Regions from separate parts of the Bradyrhizobium sp. SMVTL-02 genome, predicted to be linked through region 2. Evidence: riboswitches for the same ligand, from Rfam matches in the RefSeq annotation. Region 2 holds a riboswitch; the other holds the start of a gene.
The links. A riboswitch is a leader RNA that binds a small molecule or an ion and turns the genes downstream of it on or off. The one in region 2 is predicted to bind glycine.

Region 1: it holds a riboswitch for glycine, as region 2 does, so the genes downstream of both, gcvT (glycine cleavage system aminomethyltransferase GcvT) here and ACNJYB_RS24690 (D-amino acid dehydrogenase) in region 2, are expected to answer to the same signal.

What each region holds. Positions count from the first base shown of each region.
Region 1 is NZ_CP182469.1:5,322,513-5,329,934, forward strand. Features, by position in the region: gene alaS (alanine--tRNA ligase) at 1-1,447, opposite strand, end outside; glycine riboswitch at 1,667-1,757, shown strand; gene gcvT (glycine cleavage system aminomethyltransferase GcvT) at 1,903-3,048, shown strand; gene gcvH (glycine cleavage system protein GcvH) at 3,162-3,530, shown strand; gene gcvP (aminomethyl-transferring glycine dehydrogenase) at 3,548-6,415, shown strand; gene ACNJYB_RS25445 (hypothetical protein) at 6,529-6,870, opposite strand; gene recA (recombinase RecA) at 6,976-7,422, opposite strand, start outside.
Region 2 is NZ_CP182469.1:5,184,650-5,192,071, reverse strand. Features, by position in the region: gene ACNJYB_RS24705 (ABC transporter ATP-binding protein) at 1-1,101, opposite strand, end outside; gene ACNJYB_RS24700 (ABC transporter permease) at 1,229-2,116, opposite strand; gene ACNJYB_RS24695 (ABC transporter permease) at 2,134-3,075, opposite strand; gene ACNJYB_RS24690 (D-amino acid dehydrogenase) at 3,258-4,559, opposite strand; glycine riboswitch at 4,625-4,734, opposite strand; glycine riboswitch at 4,736-4,840, opposite strand; gene ACNJYB_RS24685 (M20/M25/M40 family metallo-hydrolase) at 4,936-6,066, opposite strand; gene ACNJYB_RS24680 (ABC transporter substrate-binding protein) at 6,334-7,422, shown strand, end outside.

The DNA.
Region 1 (7,422 bases), 140 kb from region 2:
TGAGGCTTTCGACTTCCTGGCCGTCCTTGACCAGCGCAGACACCACGCCCTCGGCGCTCTCCGTCTCATAGCCCAGGAACTCGGTGGCCCCGAGCTTTTCGCGCAGCGGGAACCAGATCGCTTCGGAAGCTGCTTCGCCCGACCCCTTCCAGGATTCGCGCGCCTTGGCCTTCTGGCGCTCCATCGCGTCGGTGAAGGCGGACTGGTCGACGCCGATGCCGCGCGACTTCAGCGCGTCCTGCGTCAGGTCGAGCGGGAAGCCGTAGGTGTCGTACAGCGTGAAGGCGACGTCGCCGTCGAACATGTCGCCCTTTTTCAGGGACGCACTCTTCTCGTCCAGGATGGCCAAGCCGCGCGAAAGAGTCTTGCGGAAGCGGGTCTCTTCCAGCCGCAGCGTTTCCTCGATCAGCTTCTCGGCGCGCATCAGGTCGGGATAGGCCTGGCCCATCTCGCGCACCAGCGCCGGGACGAGGCGATGCATCAGGGGCTCCTTGGCCCCGAGCAGCTGCGCATGGCGCATCGCGCGGCGCATGATCCGGCGCAGCACATAGCCGCGGCCCTCGTTCGAGGGCAGCACGCCGTCGGTGACGAGGAACGCGGAGGAGCGCAAGTGGTCGGCGATGACGCGGAACGAGGCAACCGTCTGCTCCTGCGGGCCGCTGCCGAGCGCGGACGAGGTCGCGTCGATCAGGTGGCGGAACAGGTCGGTCTCGAACACGCTCTCGACGCCCTGGAGCACGCAGGCCATGCGCTCCAGGCCCATGCCGGTGTCGATCGAGGGACGCGGCAGATCCACGCGCTCCTCCTTCGTCACCTGCTCGTATTGCATGAACACGAGATTCCAGAATTCGAGGAAGCGATCGCCGTCCTCTTCCGGCGAGCCCGGAGGGCCGCCCCAGATATGCTCGCCGCGATCGATGAAGATCTCCGAGCACGGGCCGCACGGCCCGGTGTCGCCCATCGCCCAGAAATTGTCCGAGGTCGGGATGCGGATGATGCGGTCGTCGGAGAAGCCGGCGATCCTCTTCCACAGGCCCGCCGCCTCGTCGTCGGTGTGATAGACCGTGACGAGCAGCTTGTCCTTCTTCAGCCCGAACTCCCTGGTGATCAGCTTCCAGGCGAGCTCGATCGCGCGCTCCTTGAAGTAGTCGCCGAACGAGAAGTTGCCGAGCATCTCGAAAAAGGTGAGATGGCGCGCGGTGTAGCCGACATTGTCGAGGTCGTTGTGCTTGCCGCCGGCGCGCACGCATTTCTGCGACGTGGTGGCGCGCTGGTAGGGCCGCTTCTCGACGCCGGTAAAAACGTTCTTGAACTGCACCATGCCGGCATTGGTGAACATCAACGTCGGGTCGTTGCGCGGCACCAATGGCGAGGACGGCACGATCTCGTGGCCGTTCTCGGCAAAGAAGTTCAGAAAGGTCGACCTGATCTCGTTGACGCCGCTCATGTTCATCCAATCGGGTGTGCTTGGGCCCGCTCCGCCGTCCAAACCGGAAATTAAGGCTGATATCTGCGGGCCAAAGCGCTTTTAGACAAGGCCAGCTTCGCTGTCCAGAAACTGTGCAAGGAGATCAGAGGGTTGCCGCAGGCGCTCAATCCGGTTGAAAGCCGCTGAAGTCGCGTTGACAGGCTTGGCTGCCCTGTGGTCTCTACCCATCTGTATCGTACGGCCACGTCGGGAGAGACCGGCTTTAGGCAGCCGGCGCCGAAGGAGCAACCGCCCCGGAAACTCTCAGGCAAAAGGACCGCGTGGCTTGACAGCATCTGGAAAGAGGCGCCGACGGGCATAAGACCCGGACTGCGTCCGCCGACGGGATAATACTCTCAGGCACAGCGACAGATGGGGCTTCGACTGGTTTGTCTCGGGGAATCGTCCCCGGGGAACCGCCGAGGACCCCTGTGATGCTTGCGTCAGACAAAAACTCCCTGAAACGTACCCCTCTTTACGACCTCCATGTGTCGCTGGGCGGCAAGATGGTGCCGTTCGCGGGCTATGACATGCCCGTGCAGTACCCCGCCGGCGTGCTGAAGGAGCACCTTCATACCCGGACCGCCACCGGCCTGTTCGACGTCTCCCATATGGGCCAGATCGCGCTCCGGCCGAAGTCGGGCAAGGTCGAGGACGCCGCCCGCGCGCTGGAACGGCTGGTGCCGCAGGACATCGTCGCGATTGCGCCGGGACGGCAGCGCTACGCCCAGTTCACCAACATGCATGGCGGCATCCTGGACGATCTGATGGTCGCCAATTTCGGCGATCACCTGTTCCTGGTGGTCAACGCGGCCTGCAAGGAGCAGGACGAGGCGCATCTGCGCGCGAATCTCTCGGATGACTGCATCATCGATTCGCTGGCCGACCGCGCGCTGGTGGCGCTGCAGGGCCCGAAGGCCGAAGCGGTGCTGGCGAAATTCTGTGCCGAGGCGCCGGCCATGAAATTCATGGACGCTGGCCCGCATGAGGTCGCCGGCATCAAGTGCTTCGTCTCGCGCTCCGGCTACACCGGCGAGGACGGCTTCGAGATCTCGGTTCCCGCAGGCGATGCCGAACGCCTCGCCAAAATGCTGCTGGACGATCCCGACGTGCTGCCGATCGGGCTCGGTGCCCGCGACAGCCTGCGGCTGGAAGCCGGGCTGTGCCTGTATGGCCACGACATCGACACCGCCACAACGCCGGTCGAGGCCGCGCTGGAATGGTCGGTGCAGAAGAGCCGCCGCAGCGACGGTGCCCGTGCCGGCGGTTTTCCCGGTGCCGAAAAGATCCTCGCGCAATTCGACGATGGCGCATCCCGCCGCCGCGTCGGCCTGCGTGCCGAGGGCCGCGCGCCGGTGCGCGAGGGCGCGCTGCTGTTTGCCGACGGCGCGGGCGGCGAGGCAGTCGGAAAGGTCACCTCGGGCGGTTTCGGCCCGAGCCTGAACGCGCCGGTGGCGATGGGCTACGTGCCCGTGGGCCTCGCCACGCTCGGCACAAAACTTTTCGCCGAAGTGCGCGGCCGGCGCCTGCCGCTCGCAGTCGCCGCCATGCCCTTCGTGAAAAACACCTACAAACGCTGACGCATGATCAGATTGAGCACAGCAGGCGGTCCCGCGTTCACTTCTCCCCGGAGGGGAGAGGTGAACAGAGCCCGCGGCTTTCAACCAAACCTCACCGCTTCAGGGAATCGACAATGACCACGACGCTGTACACTTCCGACCATGAATGGCTCGCCATCGACGGCGATACCGCCACGGTCGGCATCACCGACTACGCGCAGCAACAACTCGGCGACGTCGTGTTCGTCGAACTGCCCAAGGTCGGCCGCACCTTGAAGAAGGCCGAAGCCGCCGCCGTCGTGGAATCGGTGAAGGCCGCTTCCGACGTCTACGCACCGATCTCCGGCGAAGTGCTCGAAACCAACGAGGCGCTGGCCGCCGAGCCCGCGCTGGTGAACTCGGATGCGCAGGGCGCGGCCTGGTTCTTCAAGATCAAGATCGCCGACAAAAGCGAGCTCGGCGGCCTCATGGATGAAGCCGCCTACAAGGCACACACGGCTTGAGGACGATGGAGCAAGCGATGACCGCGCACCGTAAATCAAGCGGCGAGACCGCCGCCAGTTTCGTTCGCCGCCACATCGGCCCCTCGGTGCGCGATGTCACCGCAATGCTCGAATCCGTCGCCGCCAAAAGCGTGGACGCGCTGATGGCGGAGACGCTGCCGGCCTCGATCCGGCAGGGATCGCCGCTCGATCTCGGCAAGCCCCTGAGCGAGACCGAGGCGATCGCGCATATGGCCGAGCTCGCCGCGCAGAACCAGGTCTTCACCTCGCTGATCGGCCAGGGCTATTCCGGCACCATCCTGCCCGCGGTGATCCAGCGCAACATCCTGGAAAACCCGGCCTGGTACACGGCCTATACGCCCTACCAGCCCGAGATCAGCCAGGGCCGGCTGGAGGCGCTGTTCAACTTCCAGACCATGATCTGCGACCTCACCGGGCTCGACGTCGCCAACGCCTCGCTGCTGGACGAAGCAACCGCCGCGGCCGAAGCCATGGCGCTCGCCGAGCGGCACTCGCAGGTTGAGGCAAAGGCCTTCTTCGTCGACAAGGACGTGCATCCGCAGACGCTGGCGGTGATGCGCACCCGCGCCGAGCCGCTCGGCTGGAATCTGGTCGTCGGCGATCCACTCACCGATCTCGACAAGGCAGACGTGCTCGGCGCGCTGCTGCAATATCCGGGCTCTTCCGGGGCATTGCGCGATCTCCGCCCCGCGATCGCAGCGCTGAAGGCTAAGGGCGCTCTCGCGATCGTGGCCGCTGACTTGCTCGCGCTGACGCTGATCGCCTCGCCCGGCGAGCTTGGCGCCGATATCGCGATCGGATCCGCACAGCGCTTCGGCGTGCCGATGGGTTATGGTGGTCCGCACGCGGCCTATATGGCGGTGCGCGATGCGTTGAAGCGCTCGCTGCCCGGCCGCATTGTCGGCCTCTCCGTGGATTCGCGCGGCGCGCCGGCCTATCGCCTCGCGCTGCAGACCCGCGAGCAGCACATCCGCCGCGAGAAGGCGACGTCGAACATCTGCACCGCGCAGGTGCTGCTCGCCGTGATCGCCGCGATGTACGCGGTCTATCACGGCCCCGAGGGCCTCTCGCAGATCGCGCGGACCGTGCACCGCCGCACCGCCGTGCTCGCGGCCGGCCTGCGCAAGCTCGGCTTTGCACCGCAATCCGATAGTTTCTTCGACACGCTCAGCGTCGATGCCGGCGCCAAGCGCGCCGAGATCATCGCGCGGGCGGCGGCCGAGAAGATCAATCTCGGCGTCGGTGAAACGGCGCTTCGCGTCGCGCTCGACGAGACCACGACGCCGGCGACGGTGGAAGCAGTCTGGCGCGCCTTCGGCAGCCAGCTTTCCTACGCCGAGTTAGATGCGACCACGCGCGAGGCGCTGCCGGAGGCGCTGAAGCGCACCACCGCCTTCCTCACCCATCCCGTCTTCCACGCGCATCGCTCGGAAACCGAGATGCTGCGCTATATGCGCAAGCTCAGCGATCGCGATCTCGCGCTCGACCGCGCGATGATTCCGCTCGGCTCCTGCACCATGAAGCTGAACGCGACCACCGAGATGATGCCGCTGACCTGGCCGGAGTTCGGCAGCTTGCATCCCTTCGCCCCGCGCGAGCAGGCCAGGGGCTACCACGCGCTGTTCGCGCGGCTGGAAAAATGGCTGTGCGACATCACCGGCTATGACGCGATCTCGCTGCAGCCGAATTCCGGCGCGCAAGGCGAATATGCCGGGCTGCTCGCGATCAGGGGCTATCATGCCGCGCGTGGAGAGAGCCATCGCAAGATCTGCCTGATCCCCTCCTCCGCCCACGGCACCAACCCGGCCTCGGCCGCGATGGTCGGCATGGACGTGGTTGTCGTCGCCTGCGAGAAGAACGGCGACGTCGACGTCAATGACCTCCGCGCCAAGGCGGAAAAGCATTCGAACGATCTCGCCGCGGTCATGATCACCTATCCCTCGACCCATGGCGTGTTCGAGGAGCACATCAGCGAGATCTGCGACATCGTGCACGGCCATGGCGGCCAGGTTTATCTCGACGGCGCCAATCTCAATGCGCAGGTCGGCCTAAGCAGGCCCGGCGACTACGGCGCCGATGTCAGCCACCTCAATCTGCACAAGACCTTCTGCATCCCGCATGGCGGCGGCGGCCCCGGGATGGGCCCGATCGGCGTCAAGGCGCATCTCGCCCCGTTCCTGCCGGGCCATCCCGCAGCGAATGGCGACACGCCTGTCGGGCCGGTCTCGGCCGCGCCGTTCGGGTCGGCCTCGATCCTCACCATCTCCTACATCTACATTTTGATGATGGGCGGTGAAGGATTGAAGCGCGCCACCGAGATCGCGATCCTCAACGCCAACTACATCGCAGCAAGGCTCGATGCGCATTTCCCGGTGCTCTACAAGAACGCGAAGGGCCGAGTCGCCCACGAGTGCATCGTCGACCCGCGGCCCCTGAAGACGACGAGCGGCGTCACGGTCGACGACATCGCAAAACGCCTGATCGATTACGGCTTCCACGCCCCGACCATGAGCTTCCCGGTGCCGGGCACGCTGATGATCGAGCCGACCGAATCGGAATCGAAGGCCGAGCTCGACCGGTTCTGCGATGCCATGATCGCGATCCGCAAGGAGATCGCCGAGGTCGAGGCCGGCCGCTTCAAGATCGAGGCGTCGCCCCTGCGTCACGCTCCGCACACCGTGCACGACATCGCCGATGACGACTGGAAGCGCGCCTACCCCCGCAGCGAGGGCTGCTTCCCCGATGGCGTCTCGCGTACTGACAAGTACTGGTGCCCGGTCGGCCGTGTCGACAACGTCTATGGCGACCGCAACCTGGTGTGCTCCTGCCCGCCGGTGAGCGATTACGCGGAAGCCGCGGAGTAAGACACAACGGAGGTTCCGGAGGGCGGGCAAGCGCAAGCGTGCCTACCACCTTCATCTGCGTTGAAAAAACCGTGGGCACGGCGCTTACGCGCCTTTGCCCACTGAACGCACCTCTAGGGCGCAACCAATGATCGGCTTTCGCGGTCCCATCGCCAGAGCCGTTCGTTGGTGAGTTCAGTCCCACCCCGCCAACGCTTGATCGGGTTGTGGCGCCACATGTCGTCTTCGCGCGCTAGACACCCGAGTTCGGTCAGCGTGACCTTCCACTCGCTCCTGCCGAAGTAGCGGTCCTCATCGTCGAAAGCTGGATCGCCCAACAACACTGGCGGCGCCGAATACGCCCCCAGTTCGAGCAAGGCATCGCGCGCGTCGTCATCATCGAACACGTCGCGAAGCCAACTCGCCTCGCAGACGCGCCTCGCGCCGCCCCAGCCAGTCAGGATCAGACGCTTCATCGCACCACCCGATCAACGCAACGCAAAACGAAACGGGCACCGAAGACGTCGGCAACTCAACGTCCTCAGTGCCCGCTCCTCGCGAAAAACGCTTCGCGTCAAGGCTTACTCTTCCGCCGGCTCCTCGCCGTCGGCATCGCGTTCGGGGGCGCCGGCGAGAATCTGCTCGGCGATCAGGCCGGAGTTCTGGCGGATCGCGGTCTCGATCTTGGCAGTGATGTCGGGGTTGGCCTTCAAAAACGCTTTCGAGTTCTCGCGGCCCTGGCCGAGGCGCTGGCTGTCATAGGAGAACCAGGCGCCGGATTTCTCGACGATGCCGGCCTTGACGCCGAGATCGAGGATCTCACCCATCTTGGAGACGCCCTCGCCGTACATGATGTCGAACTCGACCTGCTTGAAGGGCGGCGCCAGCTTGTTCTTGACCACCTTGACGCGCGTGGTGTTGCCGACCACTTCGTCGCGCTCCTTGATCGCGCCGATGCGGCGGATGTCGAGGCGGACGGAGGCGTAGAATTTCAGCGCGTTGCCGCCGGTGGTGGTCTCGGGCGAGCC
Region 2 (7,422 bases):
GATCTGGATCTTCTGCCGGTGCGGCTGCAGCAGGCGGCGCGAGACGTCGGCGATCTCGCGGCCGGCGAGGCGTACCCCGCCGGAGGTCGGGTCGATCAGGCGCACGATGCAGCGCGCCACCGTCGACTTGCCCGAGCCGCTTTCGCCGACGATGCCGAGCGTGCGGCCCTTGCGCAGCGTGAGCGTGACCTTGTCGGCGGCAACGACTTCGCGGCCCTTGCCGAAGAACGCGCGCTCCTTGTAGACCTTGCTGAGCTCGTTGGCCTCGAGCACCACGGGCTCGCGGCTCTCCTCGCGGGGCGGCCGCGGCAACAGGCTCGGCACCGAGGCGAGCAGGTTGCGGGTGTACTCCATGGTCGGATTGCGCAGCACGGTCTCGAGCGGGCCGGTTTCGACGAGGCGGCCCTGCCGCATCACCGCGACGCGGTCGGCGATCTCGGCGACGACACCCATGTCATGCGTGATGAACAGCACGGCGGTGCCGTGGTCGCGCTGGAGGTCGCGGATCAGGGTCAGGATCTGCTTCTGCGTGGTGACGTCGAGCGCGGTGGTCGGCTCGTCCGCGATCAGCAGCTTCGGTTCCAGCACCAATGCCATCGCGATCATGATGCGCTGGCGCTGGCCGCCGGAGAGACGGTGCGGGTAGGAGGCGAAGATGCGCTCGACCTGAGGCAGGCGAACCTGCTCCATCATGTCGAGGATGCGCCTCTTGCGCGCCCTCGCATCGAGCTTGGTGTGGGCGCGCAGCACCTCGTCGATCTGCCGGCCGACCGGCACCACCGGATTGAGCGCGGTCATCGGCTCCTGGAAGATCATGGCCATCTGCGTCGCGCGGAGCTGGCGCAGGCGGCGGTCGGTCGCGGTGAGCAGCTCCTCGCCGACCAGCTTGACGCTGCCGGAGGTCGGTACCAGCGTGCCCTTCGGCAAGAGGCCCATCGTGGTGAGCGAGGTCACCGACTTGCCCGAGCCGCTTTCGCCGACGAGGCACAGCGTCTCGCGCTCGTGCACCTGGATCGAGATGCCGTCGATGATGTTCGCGCCCTTCGGCTTCTTGCCGACGGAGACGACGAGGTTGTTGATGTCGAGAACGGGGTTGGTCATCAGGTCACTCCGTCGTCATTGCGAGGCGCGAAGCGACGAAGCAATCCAGAATCTTTCCGCGGAGGCAGACTGGATTGCTTCGCTTCGCCCGCAATGACGGAACAAGGGGATGGGCCGGCGAAACAAATCACTTCCCTTCCCGTTGCTTCATGCGGGGATCGAGGGCGTCACGGGCGGCGTCGCCGATCAGGTTGATGCTGAGGATGGCGATCGAAAGCAAAAGGCCCGGCCAGAAGATCAGCGAGGGCTTGATCTGGAAGTACTGGCGGCCCTCGGCCATGATGTTGCCCCAGGTCGGCGTCTCCGGCGAGATGCCGGCGCCGAGGAAGGAGAGGATCGCCTCGGTGAGGATCGCGGAGGCGCAGACATAGGTGCCCTGGACGATCAGCGGCGCGATCGTGTTCGGCATCAGGTGCCGCCACATGATCTTCGGCAGGCTGGAGCCGACCGAGATCGCGGCCTCGACGTAAGGCTCCTCGCGCGCCGACAGCACGACCGAGCGGACCAGGCGCGCCACGCGCGGAATCTCGGGGATCGTGATCGCGATCAGCACGGTCCAGATGCTGGCTCCGGACAGCGAGACCACCGCGATCGCGAGCAGGATGCTCGGCATCGCCATCAGGCCGTCCATGATGCGCATCATCACGGAATCGACCAGCTTGAAGAAGCCGGAGACGAGGCCGATCGAAAGGCCGATGACGATCGACAGGATCGCCGAGCCGATGCCGATCAGCAGCGAGATGCGGCCGCCATAGACCACACGCGACAACAGGTCGCGTCCGTAGGCGTCGGTGCCGAGCAGGAATTGCGCCGAGGCCGGCTTCAATCGCTGCGACGGTGCGAGCTGGATCGGATCATGCGGGGCGATCAGCGGCGCGAGGATCGAGATCACCACGATCAGGGCGAGCAGGAACGTCGCCGTCGCGATGATCGGCGTCGAGGTGAGGAATCCGAAGCGCGGCCGCAGCGGCGACGTGATCGGAATGGACGACTGGGGAAGGGTATCGACCGACATTTGTTCTTGTCCTTGCCTCAGTACCGGATCCGGGGATCGAGCAGGGTATAGGCGACGTCGATGAGAAGATTGACGACGACGTAGATCAGCGACGTCAGCAGGATCATCGCCTGGATCACCGGATAGTCGCGCGCCAGCACCGCATCGACGGTGAGGCGCCCGATGCCGGGGATGTTGAACACGCTTTCGGTGACGACGACGCCGGAGATCAGCAGCGCAAAGCCGGTGCCGATCACGGTGATCACGGGCACGGCGGCGTTGCGCAGCGCATGCCGCATCATCACGGCGACTTCGTTGATGCCTTTCGCACGCGCGGTGCGGACATAGTCCTCGCCCAGAACGTCGAGCATCGCCGCGCGCGTCATGCGCGCGATCAGCGCGATGTAGATGAAGGACAGCGCGCAGGTCGGCAGGATCATGCGCTCGAAGAACGGACCGAAGCCGTTGAAGATGCTGCGGAAGCCCTGCACCGGTACCCAGCGCAGATCGATCGCGAAGATCTCGATCAGGACATAGCCGACCACGAACACCGGCACCGAGAAGCCGAGCACCGACAGCCCCATGACGAAGCGGTCGATCCAGGTGCCGTGCTTCCACGCGGCGATCACGCCCAAGGGGACTGCGACGACGACGGCGAGGATGATGGTGCACAGCGCGATCGAGATCGACGGCTCGACGCGCTGGCCGATCATCTTCATCACCGGCAGGTTGGAGATCAGCGACGTTCCGAGGTCGCCGTGCAGCAGCTTGTTCACCCAGGTGATGAACTGCACGATCAGGGGCTCGTTGAGGCCGAGCGATTCGCGGATCCGCTCGAGCCGTTCGGGCGTGGCATTGTCGCCGGCGAGGATCGCGGCGGGATCGCCCGGCGTCAGCCGCAACAGCAGGAACACGAACAGCGCGACGACGCCCATCACGGGCACCGCAGCCAGAACGCGGCGAATGAGATAACCTAGCATGCACCTATCTCCGGCTGCGGAACTTGCGGGGCCCTGGGCCGCCCGTGGATTCGAACGTGTCTATCATGCGCGCCTGTCACTCGGGCTGGGAAAGCCGGCCGGAGATGCCGGTCTTTCGGGGCAAATTGTGTGCCAAGGGCAAGGCGGTCGCAAGAGGCCGCCCAGCGCCCGATTGGAACCAGTCAGGATGCATGACGCAGCTCGCGCTCAACCCCAAGTGACGGCACGGTCGGCGGCGCATTGAGCCCACGCCAGCTGTCGATGGTCCCGGCAATCATCTGCGCGGTCGCGGCCGACAGGGTCCAGCCGAGATGGCCGTGGCCGGTATTGAAGAACACGCCCGGTATCCTCCCTGCGCGCACCACCGGCATCATGTTCGGCATCATCGGGCGCAGCCCGGCCCAGGGCACGACGCGCGACGTTTCGATGGCGGGAAAGTTGCTGCGGACCCAGTCGACCAGCGGCTGCACGCGGTCCGCTCGGATATCGCGATTGAAGTCGTTGAACTCGGCCGTGCCGGCCACCCGAAAACGATCTGCGCCGAGCCGGCTGGTGACGATCTTGGCGGCTTCGTCGAGCAGGCTCACGGTCGGCGTCGCGTTGCGGCTCTCGGCAGTGTCGAGCTGCACGGTGATCGAGTAGCCCTTCACGGGATAGACGTTGATGCGATCGTCGAGGAGGGCGGCGAAGTGGCGGCTGGCGACGCCGGCGCAGACCACGACCCCGTCCGCCTTCAGCATGCCGCGCGCGGAGGCGAGGGCATCGCTTGCAGCAAGATCGGCCCAGCCGAGCACGAAGCCGCTGCCGGCGCGCGCGATTGAATCGATATGGGCTTCGTGGATGAAGGTCGCGCCGCGCCGCTTGCAGGCGTCCGCAAGTCCGCGGGTGAACTTGTGGATATCGCCGGTCGCATCCGACGGCGTGTAGAAGCCGCCATAGTACGCTTTGCGCAGCGTCGGCTCGATCGCGCGGATCTCCTCCGACGTGACCGGACGGCGATCGAGGCCACCTTCCTGCAGCAGCGCGTTGACGCGCAGGCCGGACTCGAAACCGGTCTTGTCGTGATAGATGTGGAGGATGCCGCGGAGCTCGAGATCGAAGTCGATGCCTTCGCGATCCGCGATCTCGAACAAATGCTTGCGGGCTTCGATCGCGAGCCGGGTGGTCTCGATCGTGTTGGCGCGGTAGTTGCCGATGTTGGCGACGAACTCGCTCATCCACGAATATTTGTGCCAGTTCGGCCGCGGGTTCATCAGCAGCGGCGCATCGCGCCGGAACATCCAGCGCAGGCCCTTCAGGATCGTCGCGGTGCTGTTCCACACTTCGGCATTGCTGGCCGAGAGTTGTCCGCCATTGGCGAACGATGTCTCCATCGCGGCGTAACGGTGCTTGTCGAGGACCGTTACTCTGTAGCCGCGTTCGAGCAGGGCATAGGCGGTCGTCACGCCGGTGATGCCGGCGCCGATGATGGCGATATGGGTCATGGCAGGTTCGGGGCTCCCGTGAGTTAGGATAGGCTGACCGCCGGCCAAAGGCCGTTGGCGGCGCCCCATCTGTCACGGGTACCTGAGAGCTTGATCCGCTGCGGATCACGCAACGGACGATCCCCTTCGGTGGACGTCACGATTGCCTGAAATCGCGTCGCCTCTCTCCAGATTGTCCTGACGACACAGTCCTTTTGCCTGAGAGTTTCCGGGGCGGTTGCTCCGTCGGCGCCGCAACGAAAGCCGAAAACCTTCGCCGCGATCTCTCCCGCATCGTCGCGCGGACCATCGAGCAGTACGATACGCCTCATTTTTAGACAAGGCTAAATTTAGACCGCACCTGCCAATGCATTGTGCAGTGCGAAGTTGATTCAACTTACTCCAGCGTCGCGAGCAATCCCGCCATCAGGCGCCCGCGTTCGACGAGGCTATCAACCTCGATGAACTCCTCCAGCGTGTGGCCGTTGCCGCCGCGCACACCGAGGCCGTCGAGAGTCGGAATGCCCATCGCACCGGTGAAATTGCCGTCGGAGCCGCCGCCGGAACTCGCATGGGGTAATTCCGCGCCGAGGGATTTGGCGATGCCGCGCGCCTTATCATACAGCGCCATGGTGCCAGCATCCGGCTCCCACACCGGCCGCGTCACGCCGCGCGTGACCTTGAAGGTGACGTCGTTGTTGGTGCCCGAGAGTGCCAGCATCCGCTCGACGCCGCGGTCGAGATCGGCCTGGCGCTTGGCCATCGGCAGCGCCTCGCCGGTCGCGGTCGTGGCAACGCAATTGACCCATTGTCCGCCATGCACGACGCCGACCGAGAAGGTGCAGTCCTCCGTCGTCATCGCGTCGATTGCGAGAATCTGCCGCGCCATTTCGCGGATCGCCGAACGTCCCGCCGACAGCGTCGCGCCGGCGTGGCTCGGCCGTCCCGTCGCCTCCAGATTGAAACGTGCAATGGCGTAACGTCCGGTGGTGACGCCGTTGTCGGCGCGGCCGGGCTCGGGCACCAGCACGTATTTGTTGCGCGCGGCTTCCGCTTCGATGATGTCGCGGGTCGAAGGGGTGCCGACTTCTTCATCCGGCGTGAACAGCACGGTGATCGGCAGCGGCGTCGTGAACGATGCGCGCGCCAGCTGCCGGATCGCTTCCAGCGAGAGATAATTGCCGCCTTTCATGTCGTAGATGCCGGGGCCGTAGCACCTGCCGCCCTCGCGCCGCCATTTCAGCTTCTCGATGGTGCCGACGGGGTGGACGGTATCCATGTGACCGGCGATCAGGATCCCCGGCTCGCCCTGTTTCGGATGCGGAAAGCGCGCGCGGATCACGCCGCCAAAACCCTGACGACCGGCGATGCGCTCGATCGTCGCACCCATGATCGCCATGTCCCGCGCTGCGATATCGAGCATGCGGTTCACCGCGTTCGCGTCCCAGGTCGGGCTCTCGCATTCCACCCAGGTGCGCAGGCCCGCGAGCATGGCCTCGGAATCGAAGGGAAGATTGGCTGGATTCATTTCAATGTCTCTCAAGCTGCGAAAGATGGAACGCGCATTGCATCGGCGCGGCAGGACAAGTGGAGAGCGTTGTAGAGCCAAACCGATGTTTGTGGAGCCCGTGCGCGCGCCGCGAGGGCTTGCGACGAAACCGGATTGACGCGCTCAACACTGTCTGCAAGTCTCGAAAAGATAAAGGCATTGCATGAGGTTAGTTCGCCCAAGGAACGAACCGGATGCTCAACCAATAACCTGCCTTTGACCAGTTTCACGTCAGGAGAAACTTTTATGTCCAACTTCATGCGCCGGGGGCCTCGCGCGTTCACCTCCAAACTTGCGCTGTCGGTCGTCGCGCTTTCAACCGCACTGGCCTCGCCGGTGCTTGCGGCCGGCAAGACCCTCACCGCGGTGATGCATTCCGACCTTCGCATCATCGACCCGATCTTCACCACGGCCTACATCACGCGTGACCACGGCTACATGGTCTACGACACGCTGGTGGCCACCGATTCGAATTTCAAGATCCAGCCGCAGATGGCGGACTGGAAGATCTCCGACGACAAGCTTACCTACACCTTCACGCTGCGCGACGGCCTGAAGTGGCACGATGGCGCGCCCGTGACGGCGGAAGACTGCGTCGCCTCGCTCAAGCGCTGGGCGGCGGTCGACGGCATGGGCCAGAAGCTCTGGGACTTCACCGCGAGCCTCGAGGCGACCGATGCCAAGACCATCACGCTGAAGCTGAAGGAGCCCTACGGCCTCGTCCTCGACTCCATCGGCAAGCCGTCCTCGCGCGTCGCCTTCATGATGCCGAAGCGTCTTGCCGAGACACCGCCGGACAAGCAGATCCCCGAGCAGATCGGCTCGGGCCCCTTCAAGTTCGTGCAGGGCGAATTCCAGCCCGGCGTGAAGGCGGTCTATGTCAAGAACACCGATTACGTGCCGCGCAAGGAGCCGGCGAGCTGGACTTCCGGCGGCAAGGTGGTGAAGGTCGACCGCGTCGAGTGGATCACGATGCCGGACTCGCAGACCGCGGTGAACGCGCTGCAGTCGGGCGACATCGACTTCATGGAAAATCTTCCCTACGACATGCTGCCGGTGCTGGAAGCGAACAAGGAACTCACGATCGAGGTCTCCAACAAGTTCGGCTTCCAGACGCTCGGTCGGATGAACTTCCTCTATCCGCCGTTCGACAACGTGAAGGTGCGCCGTGCTGCTTTGCTGGCGATGAACCAGAAGGACGTTCTCGACGCGCTCGTCGGCAACACCAAGTACCAGAAGATCTGCGGCGCGTTCTTCGTCTGCGACACCCCGTTCGCGACCGAAATCGGCGCCGAAACCCTGGTGAAGGGCAACGGCATGGCAGAGGCCAAGAAG